Regions from separate parts of the Streptomyces sp. NPDC004065 genome, predicted to be linked through region 1. Evidence: riboswitches for the same ligand, from Rfam matches in the RefSeq annotation. Region 1 holds a riboswitch; each other region holds the start of a gene.
What was found. A riboswitch is a leader RNA that binds a small molecule or an ion and turns the genes downstream of it on or off. The one in region 1 is predicted to bind cyclic di-AMP.
Positions count from the first base shown of each region.

Region 1 (3,404 bases):
AGGTCGTCCTGGCCTCCGACGCCGAGGGCGCGGACGCCGCCCTGGACCGGCTGGCCAAGCTGGTCGCCGAGGGTCTGGAGGAGCTGCCCGAGACGGTCTGAGCCGTCGGTCCGCTCGTGCGGCGGGACCGCGTCACCCGTTCCGGGAGGCGCGGTCCCACTGCTTTCGGGACCGCCCGCCTCGCCGACGAGGGCGGCGCGCACCCCGCCCTCGTCGGCGGGCGCGGCGCGTACCCCTCGTCGGCGGGCGCGGCGCGCACGCCCTTCCCGGCGCGCCCCGCCTCAGCGGCTCGCGCGATTCCTGCCGGACGCGCGTTTCTCGTCGGGCATGCGTTTCTCGTCGGACACGCGTTTGTCGTCGGACACGCGTTTCATATCGCATCCGTGCACCCACGCCCCGCGCATCCATGCACCCGTGCTCCGTATTCCGCGCACACGGAAAATGGGCATGCGGAAATACGTCCGCGGAAATACGTCCGCCGAATATCCCCCCCCTCTTTGTATACGGCCCTCGTGTTAATGCCGAAGGCCCGACATGTTGACGGGATGTTGCGAAGTCCTCACTCGGTCGGCCCGGTCCGCCGCCGCGCCCGGACGGCGCAGCCGGTGCGCGCCCGTCGCGCGCTCGGCGTGCACGGCCGTCAGCGCCCGCGCGCGCTCACCGTCGCCGCGCGCCACGGCATCCACAATGGCGCCGTGCTCGGCCCAGGACTCGGCCGGGTCGGCGGGCGCGTCCACCGTGTACATCCAGGCGATCTTGTGGCGCAGCTGGGTCAGCATCGAGGTCAGCGCGGGGCTGCCGCAGGCCTGGGCCAGCGTCTCGTGGAACCAGCCGCCCAGGGAGCGCAGATCCTCGCCGCCGCCCGTCCTGGCCCGTTCCTGGCCCAGCCTGACCAGGCCGCGCAGCACCTTCAGATGGGACTCGGTACGGCGCTGGGCGGCGCGCGCGGCGCCCAGCGGCTCCAGCAGCAGGCGCATCTCCAGCAGGTCGGCGGCCTCCTGCTCGGTGGGCTCGGCCACGCACGCGCCGGCGTGCCGGCGGGTGACGACGAAGCCCTCGGCCTCCAGGGTGCGCAGCGCCTCGCGCACGGGGACGCGGGAGACGCCGTAGCGGCGGGCGAGGACTTCCTCGGTGAGCCGGCTGCCGCGCTCGTGGACGCCGGCCACGATGTCGTCCCGGATCGCCGTGCACACCGAGTGCGCCGGAATACGCATGACCGACCTCCGCCTTAATCCCCGCGAAACGCCGTCGATTGGCGTCCGTTCGACCGACTCTATTGCAGCGGCGGGGAATTTCCGACGGCGGGCCGGAATCCATGGATATTTTTTGGACAGCGGCCGAACAAAACGGCGACGGCCCCGGCTCGATGAGCCGGGGCCGTCGTCCTGCTTGCGTGCGGCTGCGTCTCGGACCCTCAGACGTTCACGCCGTGCGCGCGCAGATAGCCCAGGGGGTCGATGTCGGAGCCGTACTCCGGGCTCGTGCGGGCCTCGAAGTGCAGGTGCGGGCCGGTGACGTTGCCGGTGGCACCGGAGAGGGCGATCTGCTGCCCCGGGGTGACCTTCTGCCCCACGGACACACCGATGGACGACAGGTGGCCGTACTGGGTGTAGGTGCCGTCGTTCATCTTGATGACGATCTGGTTGCCGTACGCCCCGCCCCAGCCCGTCTCGACGACGGTGCCGTAGCCGACCGCGTGGACGGAGGTGCCGGTCGCGGCGTGGAAGTCGATGCCGGTGTGCGAGCCGGAGGACCACAGGGAGCCGCCGGTGCGGTAGCCGGTGGAGACGTACGAGCCGGCGATCGGCGCCACGAACGTGTTGAGGCGCTTGCGCTCGGCCTCGCGGGCGGCGCGCTCCTTGGCCTCGCGCTCCTTCTTGGCCTGCGCCGCGGCCTTCTTGCGCGCGGCCTCCTCGGCCAGCTTCTGCTGGGCGGCCTGCTCCTGGGCCAGGGCCTGGGCGTCGATCCGCGCGGCGACGGTGTCGCCGAGGGTGACGACGGGGGTGAGACCGGTGTCCTCGGGGGCGGGCGCCTCGGCCGCGGGGGCCTCGGCCGCGAAGGCCGGGGCGGCGGCGAGGGTGCCGATGACGCCGGTGGTGGTGAGGGCCGCGACGCCCGCCGCGCGGGCGGTGGTGCGGTGCACCCGGGTGGGACGGCGGTGCTTCCCGGTGGCGCGCGTGAACGCCATGTGGTGGCTGGTCCTTTCCTTCCCTGTCGCCTACCGGGTTAGCTGACGGGTTCGGAGCAGGAAGGTCTCCTACGGACCCCCTCGCTGGCCGCGTGGGCGTCCGATTCACCCCAGGGACTGGATGGGTCCCCGGCTCCCCTGGCTCGCGCCGTACGGGGACTCGGCGATGGCTGTCCGGTGCCGCGGGTGCGGCGCACTGCCCGACGAACAGCCGGACCGACGCTAAGGGGGGTCGCGTTCAATTCCCAAACGGAACCGAGGTTTTGTAGCGCAGACCACAGGGCAGACGGGCAGCCTCTCCCTCAATTCGGACATGACGGGGCCCTGGTGACGCATCGGTCACCAGGGCCCCACGCGCGCGTGCTCCGCGCCGGCCGCCACGCGTGCCTGACGGGTCGTCCGCCGCGACGTTTGCGGTGACGGAGCGTCCGCCGCGCGTGCCGTGGCGGGCCGTCCGCCGCGCGTGTGTGACGGTCGTCCGCCGCGACGTTTGCGGTGACGGAGCGTCCGCCGCGCGTGCCGTGGCGGGCCGTCCGCCGCGCGTGTGTGACGGTCGTCCGCCAGGGCGCGGGCGGTGGCGGGACCGCCCGCCGCTGTGCTGTGACGGGCGTCCGCCGCTGGTGCCGTGGCGGGCGTCCGCCGCTGGTGCCGTGGCGGGCGGCCGCCGGGCGGTCGCTACTCCGCCGCGACGACGGTGACTTGGCCGATGCCGAGGGCCTCGACGGGCTCCTTGATCTTCGCCGCGTCACCGACCAGCACCGTCACCAGGCGGTCCACCGGGAAGGCGGCCACCACGGCGGCGGTGGCCTCCACCGTGCCGGTGGCGGCGAGCTGCTGGTACAGCGTCGCCTGGTAGTCGTCCGGCAGGTGCTGCTCGACCTGGTCGGCGAGCGTGCCGGCCACGGCCGCCGCCGTCTCGTACTTCAGCGGCGCCACGCCGACGAGGTTCTGCACGGCGACGTCCCGCTCGGTGTCCGTGAGGCCCTCGGCGGCGAGCTTGCGCAGCACCGCGAACAGGTCGTCCAGGGCCGGGCCGGTGTTCGGGGTGTCGACGGAGCCGCTGATCGCGAGCATCGCCGCGCCCGAGCCGTCCGGGGGCGAGAGCAGCACCTGGCCGAACGCCCGCACGCCGTAGGTGTAGCCCTTCTCCTCGCGCAGCACGCGGTCCAGGCGGGAGGTGAGGGTGCCGCCCAGGCAGTAGGTGCCGAGCACCTGG
Region 1 is NZ_JBJDQT010000012.1:117,450-120,853, reverse strand. Features, by position in the region: gene ACI2LW_RS15580 (HPr family phosphocarrier protein) at 1-101, shown strand, start outside; gene ACI2LW_RS15575 (GntR family transcriptional regulator) at 516-1,214, opposite strand; gene ACI2LW_RS15570 (M23 family metallopeptidase) at 1,415-2,188, opposite strand; cyclic di-AMP (ydaO/yuaA leader) riboswitch at 2,201-2,364, opposite strand; gene ACI2LW_RS15565 (M16 family metallopeptidase) at 2,864-3,404, opposite strand, start outside.

Region 2 (3,404 bases), on a different contig from region 1:
CCGGAAGGCTGACGGTCCGGAAGGCTCAAGGCTCACGGTCCGGAGGCCCGCCGGCCGGGGAACCGGAGGGTGCCCGGGACCGGAGGACCCGGGGGGGCGGAACCGGGGGCGTCCCCTGCGGCTACCCGGCTATCCCGCCCGGTGCACCACCGCGTCGCACAGCTGGACCAGTGCCACCTTGGCCTCGCACTCGCGCAGCGGGGCGAGCGCGGCGCGCGCCTCCTCCGCGTAGCGCACGGTGTCCCGCCGGGCCTGCTCCAGCGCGGGGTGGGCGCGCAGGGCGGCCAGGGCCTCGGCGTGCCGCGCGTCGTCGCTCAGGTCGGAGCCCAGCAGTTCGCACAGGGCGACGTCCTCGGCCAGCCCGAGCCGCGCCGCGCGTTCGCGCAGCCGCAGCACCGGGAGGGTGGCGATGCCCTCGCGCAGGTCGGTGCCCGGTGTCTTGCCGGACTCGTGCGAGTCGGAGGCGATGTCCAGCACGTCGTCCGCGAGCTGGAAGGCGACGCCCAGCCGCTCGCCGTACTGGGTCAGCACGTCGACGACCGTCTCGTCGGCGCCGGACATCATGGCGCCGAAACGGCACGACACGGCCACCAGCGAGCCCGTCTTGCCGCTGAGCACGTCCAGGTAGTGGTCGATGGGGTCCCGGCCGTCCTGCGGCCCGGCGGTCTCCAGGATCTGCCCGGTGACCAGCCGTTCGAACGCCACGGCCTGCACCCGGACGGCCTCCGGCCCGAGGTCGGCGAGGATCTGCGAGGCCCGGGCGAAGAGGAAGTCGCCGGTCAGGACGGCCACCGAGTTGCCCCAGCGGGTGTTGGCGCTGGCCACGCCGCGCCGCACCGCGGCCTCGTCCATCACGTCGTCGTGGTACAGCGTCGCCAGGTGGGTCAGCTCCACGACCACGGCCGACGGCACGACCCCCGGCGCGTAGGGGTCGCCGAACTGGGCCGCGAGCATCACGAGCAGCGGCCGGAACCGTTTCCCGCCTGCCCTCACGAGGTGCTGCGCGGCCTCCGTGATGAAGGGGACCTCGCTCTTGGTGGCTTCGAGCAGCCCTTCCTCGACAGCCGCCAACCCGGCCTGGACATCGGCTTCGAGAGCCTGGTCCCGCACGCTCAGCCCGAACGGCCCGACGACGGTCACGAGGGGTCTCCTGTCTGCTGGTGTCTGCTGCGGCTACACGGTTTGTCGATAGGTCGCTGCCATCACTCGAGTCAGCGTATCCGGTCACCTTTCGATCACCACCAGCGCCCACCGATACAGGCCAGGCGGTATCGAAACACGGCCGATATGTTTTTGATCAACCTATATGAGTAGATATTTATCGACTTATCGCTCCCCGGCCATCCTTCCCCTTCCCTCTCCCTCCCCTCCCTCTTCGCACACACACCCACACCTACACACGTACGAACACTCCACCGGGCCGCGCGACGTGACGACTGTCACGCACGCCGGCCCCGTTTCCCTTTCCCGGACATACGGGAGTCCGATTCACCCCTATTAGCACTCGAATTCCCGTTGGCGGTAAATGCTCTCCCGCACGCCAAACCGTGAGTTGGGTCACGCCCACTCCCTGGCGCCACCCTCATCCCCTCACCTCCGCAACCCTTTGCGCGCAAGCCAGTTGACCCTTGGCAAACGCAAAGGATCAAGCGCCTCATACACGGTTGATCAAGGTCAATAGGGACGAGCTGTGCGTCAGCCACTTGTTCCGGACATGTGCTCTCGCATACGTTCCGGGCCGTCGGGTGGACGCCGAATCCTGCCGCCGCCCGACAACCCATCGAATGAACCGTTCACGGCAGGAGCGGGGGACCCAGGTAAGCCGCTGGACCGGCCGGTGCACACCCGTGCCGTGCGCCGTCCGGAAAGGCTCGGGGTGAAGTCGCGTCCCCAGGGACGCGGCCGGGCACCTCCCCGCCCGAACCCGACAGCTCACCTCGCAGGCGGCGGAGAGGAAGACCATGTCTGCACTCGGCCTGTGCCGTACCCGTCCCGCTCGTCTCATCCGCACCCTCGCCGTCGCCGGCACGGGTGCCGCCGTTCTCGCCATGCCGCTCGTCGGCGCGACCAGCGCCGCCGCGGCCACCCCGGCCGCGACCAAGACGGCCGCCACCGTCGGCTACCCCAACAACCTCGACGGCTGGATCCGGGCCTCCCTCGCGCTCATGGCGAAGAAGGGCATCCCGGGCACCTACAACGGCATCCACCGCAACGTGATGCGCGAGTCCTCGGGCAACCCGCGGGCCATCAACCTCTGGGACTCCAACGCCGCCAAGGGCATTCCCTCCAAGGGTCTGCTCCAGGTCATCGACCCGACCTTCAAGGCGTACCACGTGTCCGGCACCTCGTGGGACATCTACGACCCGGTCGCGAACATCACCGCCGCCTGCAACTACGCCGCCGCCCGGTACGGCTCGATCGACAACGTCTTCGGCGCCTACTGACCGGCCCCGCCCGGGGCCGCGCCCTGACAAGCGGCCCTAGGCGAACAGTCGTTCGAGGACGACGGCGATGCCGTCGTCCTCGTTCGACGTCGTGACCTCGTCGGCCACCGCCTTCAGTTCGGGGTGCGCGTTGGCCATCGCGACGCCCCGCGCGGCCCACTGGAACATGGGGATGTCATTGGGCATGTCCCCGAACGCCAGGGCGCTCTCGCGGCCCAGCCCCAGACGCGCGGCCGCGAGCGCCAGCCCGGTCGCCTTGGTGATCCCGCATGGCTGGAGTTCGACGGTCCCCGGGCCCGACATGGTGACCGACACCAGGGACCCGACCACACCGCGGGCGGCGGCCGCCAACTCGTCGTCGGACAGCACGGGATGGCGCAGCAGCACCTTGCTGATCGGTGCGCGCCACAGGTCGTCGCGCCGCTCGACCCGCACGGCGGGCAGCGTCGGGTGCGGCATGCGGTACCCCGGCTCGATGAGCGTGAGCCCGTCGAGCCCGTCCTGGTCCACGGCGGCGTACACCTCCCCCACCTCGGCCTCGATCTTGCCGAGCGCGGTCTCGGCCTGCTCCCGGTCCAGCGTGACCGACCACAGCATGCGGTCGGCGCCGGCGTCGTAGAGCTGCGCGCCCTGGCCGCACACCGCGAGCCCCGTGGCGCCCAGGGCGCCGAGCAGTTCCCGTACGCGCGGCGCCGGACGGCCGGTGACCACCAGGTGCCGGGCACCGGCCGCGGCCGCCCGCGCGAGCGCGGCGAGGGACCGTTCGGACACCGTGTCGTCGGCGCGCAGCAGCGTTCCGTCCAGGTCAGTGGCGATGAGGGCATATGCGAGGGGAGCGGCCATGATCAGAGAATACGGACCCGCCCGCACCGGCCCGTCGGGAACCGGACGTTCGCGTTCCCACCGCCCGGGGTCCGCACCCCACCGCCCCCAACCGCCGCCCGCCGCGGGGTTCGCACC
Region 2 is NZ_JBJDQT010000001.1:723,266-726,669, forward strand. Features, by position in the region: gene ACI2LW_RS03265 (polyprenyl synthetase family protein) at 130-1,140, opposite strand; cyclic di-AMP (ydaO/yuaA leader) riboswitch at 1,778-1,959, shown strand; gene ACI2LW_RS03270 (transglycosylase SLT domain-containing protein) at 1,962-2,444, shown strand; gene ACI2LW_RS03275 (Cof-type HAD-IIB family hydrolase) at 2,481-3,287, opposite strand.
Region 2: another riboswitch for cyclic di-AMP. It lies ahead of ACI2LW_RS03270 (transglycosylase SLT domain-containing protein); the one in region 1 lies ahead of ACI2LW_RS15570 (M23 family metallopeptidase).

Region 3 (3,404 bases), on a different contig from region 1:
CCCAGCGCAGCGCCTCGGAGAAGGACTCCGCGCCGATCGGGGCGATCATGAACTCCTGGATGTCCACGTTGGAGTCGGCGTGCGAGCCGCCGTTCAGGATGTTCATCATCGGCACCGGCAGCAGGTGCGCGTTCGGGCCGCCCAGGTAGCGGAACAGGGGCAGGTCGCTGGCCTCGGAGGCGGCGTGGGCGACGGCGAGCGAGACGCCGAGGATGGCGTTGGCGCCGAGGGAGCCCTTGTTGTCGGTGGCGTCCAGGTCGAACATGGCCTGGTCGATCAGGCGCTGCTCGGTGGCGTCGTAGCCGACCAGCTCCGGGCCGATCTGCTCGATGACGGCGAGGACGGCCTTCTCGACGCCCTTGCCCTGGTAGCGGTTCGGGTCACCGTCGCGGAGCTCGATGGCCTCGAAGGCGCCCGTGGAGGCGCCGGACGGGACGGCGGCACGACCCGTGCTGCCGTCGTCGAGGCCGACCTCGACCTCGACCGTGGGGTTGCCTCGGGAGTCCAGGATTTCCCGGGCTACGACGACGTCGATGGACGGCACGAGCATCTCCTTCTTGGATGTGACGCTTGAGGTGCACGGCTGGAGTGCCTTGCGACTAGAGCCTAACCGTCCCGGGCCGTCGGCCGGCCGACCGACCGTCCCGTGGACAGGGTGACGGTACCCATTGTTCCCGTCCGGAACAAACAAGAGAGGGAAACCGGCCGGAAGAAGCCGCGAGGAGCACGAGGAGAAGGAAAGGAAAAGCCCCGCCCCGGTGCGTACGGGGGAGAACGCACCGGGGCGGGGAGCCCGTGGGGACGGGGGACGGGCCCGCGGGACCCCGCGGTGGGTGCCGCCGCCGTGGGGGCCTGTGGTGCCGGGCTACCGGCGGGCCGTCACTTCAGGTGCAGCTGCTGGCCCGGGTAGATGAGGTCGGCGTCCTGGACGATGTCCTTGTTCAGCTCGAAGAGCTTCGCCCAGCCGCCCTTGACGTGGTGCTCGGCGGCGATGGTGCTGAGGGTGTCGCCGGAGACGACCTTGTACTCGCCGTCGCCCTTCGCGACCTTCTTGCCGGTCGGGGTGGTGACGGTCTTCTTCGGGGCCGGACGCGTGGCGGAGCGGCCCGCCCGCTGCTCGGTGGAGCGGGTGGCCGTGCCGCTCTTGGCGGTGCTCTTGCTCTGGCCCGAGGACGGGGCGGCGGAGCCGCCGGTGTAGGCGGCGCCGGACAGGCCCTTGCCGCAGACCGGCCAGGCGCCCTTGCCCTGGCCCGCCAGCACCTTCTCGGCGACGGCTATCTGCTGCGACTTGGAGGCGAGGTCGGCGCGCGGGGCGTAGGCGGTGCCGCCGTACGCGGCCCAGGTGGAGTTGGTGAACTGCAGGCCGCCGTAGAAGCCGTTGCCGGTGTTGATGGACCAGTTGCCGCCGGACTCGCACTGGGCGACCGTGTCCCACTCGGAGGCGGTGGCGGCGGAGGCGTTGCCGGCGGCCATCAGCGGAGCGGCGACGGCGGCGCCGGTGACACCGGCGAGCGCGACGGCGCGGGTGGCCTTGGACGGACGGCGGTGCTTGCCCTTGCCGGAAAACAGCATGGATGGATCCCCTCACCGACGCCTGCGAGGTGAGCTGTCGGGTTCGGGCCGGTTGAGTTGCCCGGCCGTGCCTCTCGTGCGAGGCACGGCTTCACCCCCAGCCGCTCCGGCGAACTGCCCGGCGCGGCACTTACCTTGGGTCCCCCGCTCCTGCCTGCGGCGCGTGACGCGACGACTGTTCCCGTGCGGCCGCTGGCAGGATTCGGCGTTGCGGCAGCCGGGGCTCGCGGTGGCGAACGGTCACGACCGTAGACATGTGATCGCCCGGATTTCAAAGACGATCACGGCTTCTGAGACTCATCCCACACTTTCACCGAAAGGGACATTCGGTGCGAAGTGTGACGTGAACTCGGCCTAGTTCCGGGTGTTTTGGACCGGGACATCCAGGGTCTGACCGGCGGAGATGTGGTTCGGGTCGGATCCTATGGCCGACTCGTTGGCCTCGTAGAGCGCGCGCCATCCGCCCTCCACCGCAAGGGAGTCGGCGATGGACGCGAGGGAGTCGCCGGAGCGGACGGTGTAGTAGTCCTCGGAGAGCGTGTGCGCGCCGTCGCCGTCCCGCGAGGCGTGACGGCCGGAGGAGGCCGCCGTGAGGCTCTCCTCCGGATCCTCCTCGGCGCTGCCGCCGCGGTGCCGGCCGGCGCCGAGCGCCCCGGTGTCCACCAGGGCGGAAGAACCCACGATCTGTTCGGAGTTGTCCGGCTTGTCGGTTCCGGGGCTCACCGAGGGAGAGGTGGTGGCACCGCCGGCCCGGTCACCCTGGGCGGGCGCGCCGGCAGCGGCGGAGCCGTCCTGGCCGGCGGGCGAGGAGGCCGTCGGGGAGGGCTTGGCGGAGGAGCCGTCCGGCGAACCGGAGGAATCGGGTGAACCGGTGGAGTTCGCGGAGGATCCGGATGAACCGGTGTCATCGGACGAGGAGTCGGACAGGCCGGGGTCCTTGACCGTGGACGAGTTGGACGAACCGGACCCCTTGGACGATCCGGAGCCTTGGGACTTGTCGCTCGAACCGGGCGAGGTGGAGGGGTTGTCGCCCACGCCGGTGTCGACGTCGGCCGTGCCGGAGTCCTTGCCGAGCCCGGCGAGCAGACCGCAGGTCGGCCAGGCGCCGGGGCCGCGGTCGGCGAGTATCTTCTCGGCCACGGCTATCTGCTGGGACCGGCTGGCCTGGTCGGGGCTCGGCGCGAAGTCCAGGCCGCCGTACGCCTCCCAGTCCTCCAGCGTCAGCTGCAGGCCGCCGTAGTAGCCGTTGCCGTTGTCGGCGCTCCACGAGCCCCCGGTCTCGCACTCCGCCACCTTGTCCCAGGTGGTGCCGTCGGCCGCGCTCGCGCCGCTCGCCCCCAGCAGCGGGATGGCGATGGCGGATCCGGTCACCCCGGCGGCGACGAGGAGGGCCGGAGCCTGACGGGGGCGACGGTGACGACCGTTCCCGGAGAGCATGCGGAGACCTTTCGTGGGACAGCGGTGACCGGCGCGGCCGACGGTGCGCCGGGCCGCGCTGATGCGTGAAGATAGCGGCTGACGATCACTTGTCACAAGTTAATGCCGCACAGATCACGTGAAGATCACATAGTTGAACGTGTGTCAGCTTCCGTTCGCGCGGCGGGGGGTGCAGGCGCCCGGTGGCTCAGGGTGTGGGCATCGGGGCTCAGGGTGTGCGCGCCGAGGGCTCAGGGTGTACGCGTCCGGGGGCTTTCCGGGGTGAAACGGACGGGCAGGGTGCGCAGTCCCCGCATGATGAGCCCGCCGCGCCAGCGCAGCTCGGCCGGGTCGGCGTCGAGCCGGAGGTCCGGCAGCCGGGTGAGGAGGGTGGCGAGGGCGGTCTGCCCCTCCAG
Region 3 is NZ_JBJDQT010000020.1:121,182-124,585, reverse strand. Features, by position in the region: gene eno (phosphopyruvate hydratase) at 1-550, opposite strand, end outside; gene ACI2LW_RS21550 (transglycosylase family protein) at 880-1,572, opposite strand; cyclic di-AMP (ydaO/yuaA leader) riboswitch at 1,577-1,744, opposite strand; gene ACI2LW_RS21545 (transglycosylase family protein) at 1,927-3,009, opposite strand; gene ACI2LW_RS21540 (cytochrome P450) at 3,240-3,404, opposite strand, start outside.
Region 3: another riboswitch for cyclic di-AMP. It lies ahead of ACI2LW_RS21550 (transglycosylase family protein); the one in region 1 lies ahead of ACI2LW_RS15570 (M23 family metallopeptidase).

Region 4 (3,404 bases), on a different contig from region 1:
CGTACTGCGCGTGGTTGGTGTCCTGGTACTCGTCGACCAGCACGTGCCGGAAGCGGCGGCGGTAGTGCCCGGCGACGTCCGGGAAGGCGCGCAGCAGGTTGACCGTCGTCATGATCAGGTCGTCGAAGTCCAGGGCGTTGGCCTCGCGCAGCCGCGACTGGTAGAGGGCGTAGGCCTGGGCGAGGGTCTTCTCGAACCCGTCGGTGGCCTGGGCCGCGAAGTCCTCCTCGTCGATCAGCTCGTTCTTCAGGTTGGAGATCTTCGCGCTGAAGGACTTCGGCGGGTAGCGCTTGGGGTCGAGGTCCAGGTCGCGGCAGACCAGGGCCATCAGGCGCTTGGAGTCGGCGGCGTCGTAGATCGAGAAGGAGGAGGTGAAGCCGAGCCGCTTCGACTCCCGGCGCAGGATGCGCACGCACGCGCTGTGGAAGGTCATCACCCACATGGCGTTCGCACGCGGGCCGACGAGCTGCTCGACGCGCTCCTTCATCTCGCCCGCGGCCTTGTTCGTGAAGGTGATCGCCAGGATCTGGCCGGGGTGCACGCCCCGCTCGGCCAGCAGGTGGGCGATACGGTGCGTGAGCACCCGGGTCTTGCCGGAGCCGGCGCCGGCCACGATGAGCAGCGGGGAGCCGGAGTGCACGACGGCGGCGCGCTGGTTGTCGTTCAGCCCCTCGAGAAGCGCGGCCGGGTCCGCCACCGGACGGTGGGCGCCGTCGCGGTAGTACGCGTCCCGGTCCGGGGGCACGTCGAACTTCCCCCCGAACAGATCGTCCGGAACCGGCTCCGGCGCATGATCGTCCTCGGGTGGCGGCGGGGGCTCCTCCTCGTGGCCGCGGGGGGCCTGGAGGTCCGCCAGGAAGCTGTCGTCAAAGAGGCTGCTCATCGCTCTACGAGTCTAGGGCGCCCCACCGACATCCCGTGGCCGCCCCGGAAACCCGGCCGGTTCCGCTCACAGCGCGCAGCCGCCCCGTCACGGCAGCACGCCGCGGAACACCAGATCACGAAAACGTATCGGGCATATCGCACATCAACCTTCACACAAGGCACACGAGTTGGCTACGGTGCGGTCGGGCCGCTCGACCCCCACCGGTGAACGTCGCCGGGCCGCGCGGCCTCCGCCGAATCCGGTTGCCGCACCGCCGTGCGGGCCCGGAGCCGGGGACCCACCGACCCCGAGGTGAATCGGTCCGCACGCCGCCCGCGCGGCGAGGACCGTAGGGCAACCCTTCCAGCAGCCCGAACCTGACAGCTAACCCGGCAGGCGGACGATGGAAGGAGTCGCCTCCCTTGGCGTCGCACCGCAAGACGGGCCCCGCCGCCCCCGCTGTTACGCGCGTAGCGGGCCTCGGCACGCCCGCCCTGGCCACGGCCGCCCTCACCTCTGTGGCCCTCTTCCCCCAGTCCGCCGAGGCCGCCGACCCCGGCGGCCACGGCGGCCACGGCGCCCGGCCGAGCGTCGAGGAGGTCGAGAAGAAGATCGACGACCTCTACCGCCGGGCGGAGTACGGGTCCGGCGACACCGGCAGGACCCAGCGGACGGGCCGGACGACCGAGAAGGCCGGCCGGAGCGCGAAGACGGAGAACGCCGGCCGGAGCGAGAAGGCGGAGAACGCCGACGGGGCGGATCGGGCCGACGCGGACCGGAGCCGTCGGGCGCCGGCCGGAGCACGGACCGGCAGGCAGCGAGGGCTGATGTCCGGTCTCTTCGACGACGCCCCCAAGCGCACGGACGTGCTCACCCGGGCCCGCGAGATGCTCAGCGCGTTCACCGCCGCGCAGGGCCGGCCCGCGGCCGACGCGCCGGAGGACGCCGCCGCGCTGCTCGCGAACACCCCGCAGGGCTACTTCGACCAGGCCCAGGTCCTGAGCCGGCTGACGGCACGCCGCACGAACCTGACCACCGGCCCGGCCGGGCGCCGGCCCTCGGCGGCAACGGCCCCGGAGGAGCACGCGGCACCCGCGACGCTCCCCGAGTCACCGGCGACGGCGGCCCGGACCGCACCGGTCACCCCGGCCCCACCGACCACGCGGCCCTCGCAGCCCTCGCAGCCCTCGCAGGCTGCCGCCACCCCGCACACGGGGGTCACGGCCCCCACCGCACCCGCCGCTGTCACCGCCCCCGCCCAGCCCCCGCACGACATCCGCGCGGCCAAGGCGGCCGTCCAGAGGAAGCTGGCCGACGCGCGCGCACTGCTCCGGACGCTCGCCCTCCAGCAGCGGACCGTCCAGGCCGAGTCCCCGGCCCCCCGGCCCGCCGCCCCCGGTCCGCTCGCCCATGCCCCGGCGCACGCCCCTCTTCCCCAGCCGCCGGCGCACGACCCGTTGAGCCCGCCCCCGGCGCACGACCACCTCACCCGGCCCCCTGCGCCCGAGCCGGCCCCGCGGTCGGCCCCGCGGTCGGCACCGCAGCCGCCCTCCGCACCGCCGTCCGCCCCGCTGCCGCCCACACAGCCCTACGCCCACCCCTCCCCGTCGTCGCTCTCCCCGTCCTCGCCCGCCCCCTCGTCGTCCTCGCCCGCCCCCTCGTCGCCCTCCTCCCGATACGCGGCCAGGGCCGAGAGCGCGCTCGCCTTCGCCCGGGCGCAGATCGGCAAGCCCTGCGTCTGGGGTGCCGCCGGCCCCGGCTCCTACGACTGCTCCGGTCTGACGGCCGCCGCCTGGAAGGCCGCGGGCGTGCCCCTCCCGCGTACCGCGCGGGCCCAGCGCGAGGCGGGGACGGCCGTGCCGCTGTCCGAGGCGCTCCCGGGCGACCTGGTCTTCTTCCACGAGGACGGCGGCCACGTCGGCATCTGCGCCGGCGACGGCATGGTGATCCACGCCCCCGGGCCCGGTGCCTGCGTCCGCGAGGACCCCGTCCACCAGGAGGGCGGGCCGGCCGTGCACAGCGTGGTGCGCCCCGCCTGACGGGGAAGGCTCCCTAGCATCGGGGCCATGCCCGCCGCCTCCCGCCTCCGCGCCTGGCAGGCGCGGCGCCCGCCCGCCGCCGGAGCCGCCGTGATGGCGACCGGCATCCTGTCGCTGGGGCTGCACCTGACGGGCGCCGCCTGGCTGTCGGTGGTGTTCCTCGCGCTGGCGTGCGCCGGCTGGCTGGCGATGGCCTGCGACTTCGCCGTACGTCTGCTGCGCGACCGGTCGCGCTGGGCGGCGGAGGCGGGGACGCCGGGCGCGCTCACCGCGGTCGCGGCCACGGCCGTGCTGGGCACCCGGTTCTCGGTGCTGGGGGCGCAGACCCTCGCGGCGGCGCTGCTGGCACTGGCCGCCGCGCTGTGGCCGGTGCTGCTGGTGCCGGTCCTGCGCGGCTGCCGGCGGCCCATGCCCGGCTCGGTGTTCCTGTGCTGCGTGGCCACGGAGGGGCCGGCCGTCCTCGGCGTCACCCTGGCCACGGCGGTGTCCGCGACCTGGCT
Region 4 is NZ_JBJDQT010000001.1:518,239-521,642, forward strand. Features, by position in the region: gene pcrA (DNA helicase PcrA) at 1-883, opposite strand, end outside; cyclic di-AMP (ydaO/yuaA leader) riboswitch at 1,107-1,280, shown strand; gene ACI2LW_RS02310 (NlpC/P60 family protein) at 1,288-2,904, shown strand; gene ACI2LW_RS02315 (tellurite resistance/C4-dicarboxylate transporter family protein) at 2,932-3,404, shown strand, end outside.
Region 4: another riboswitch for cyclic di-AMP. It lies ahead of ACI2LW_RS02310 (NlpC/P60 family protein); the one in region 1 lies ahead of ACI2LW_RS15570 (M23 family metallopeptidase).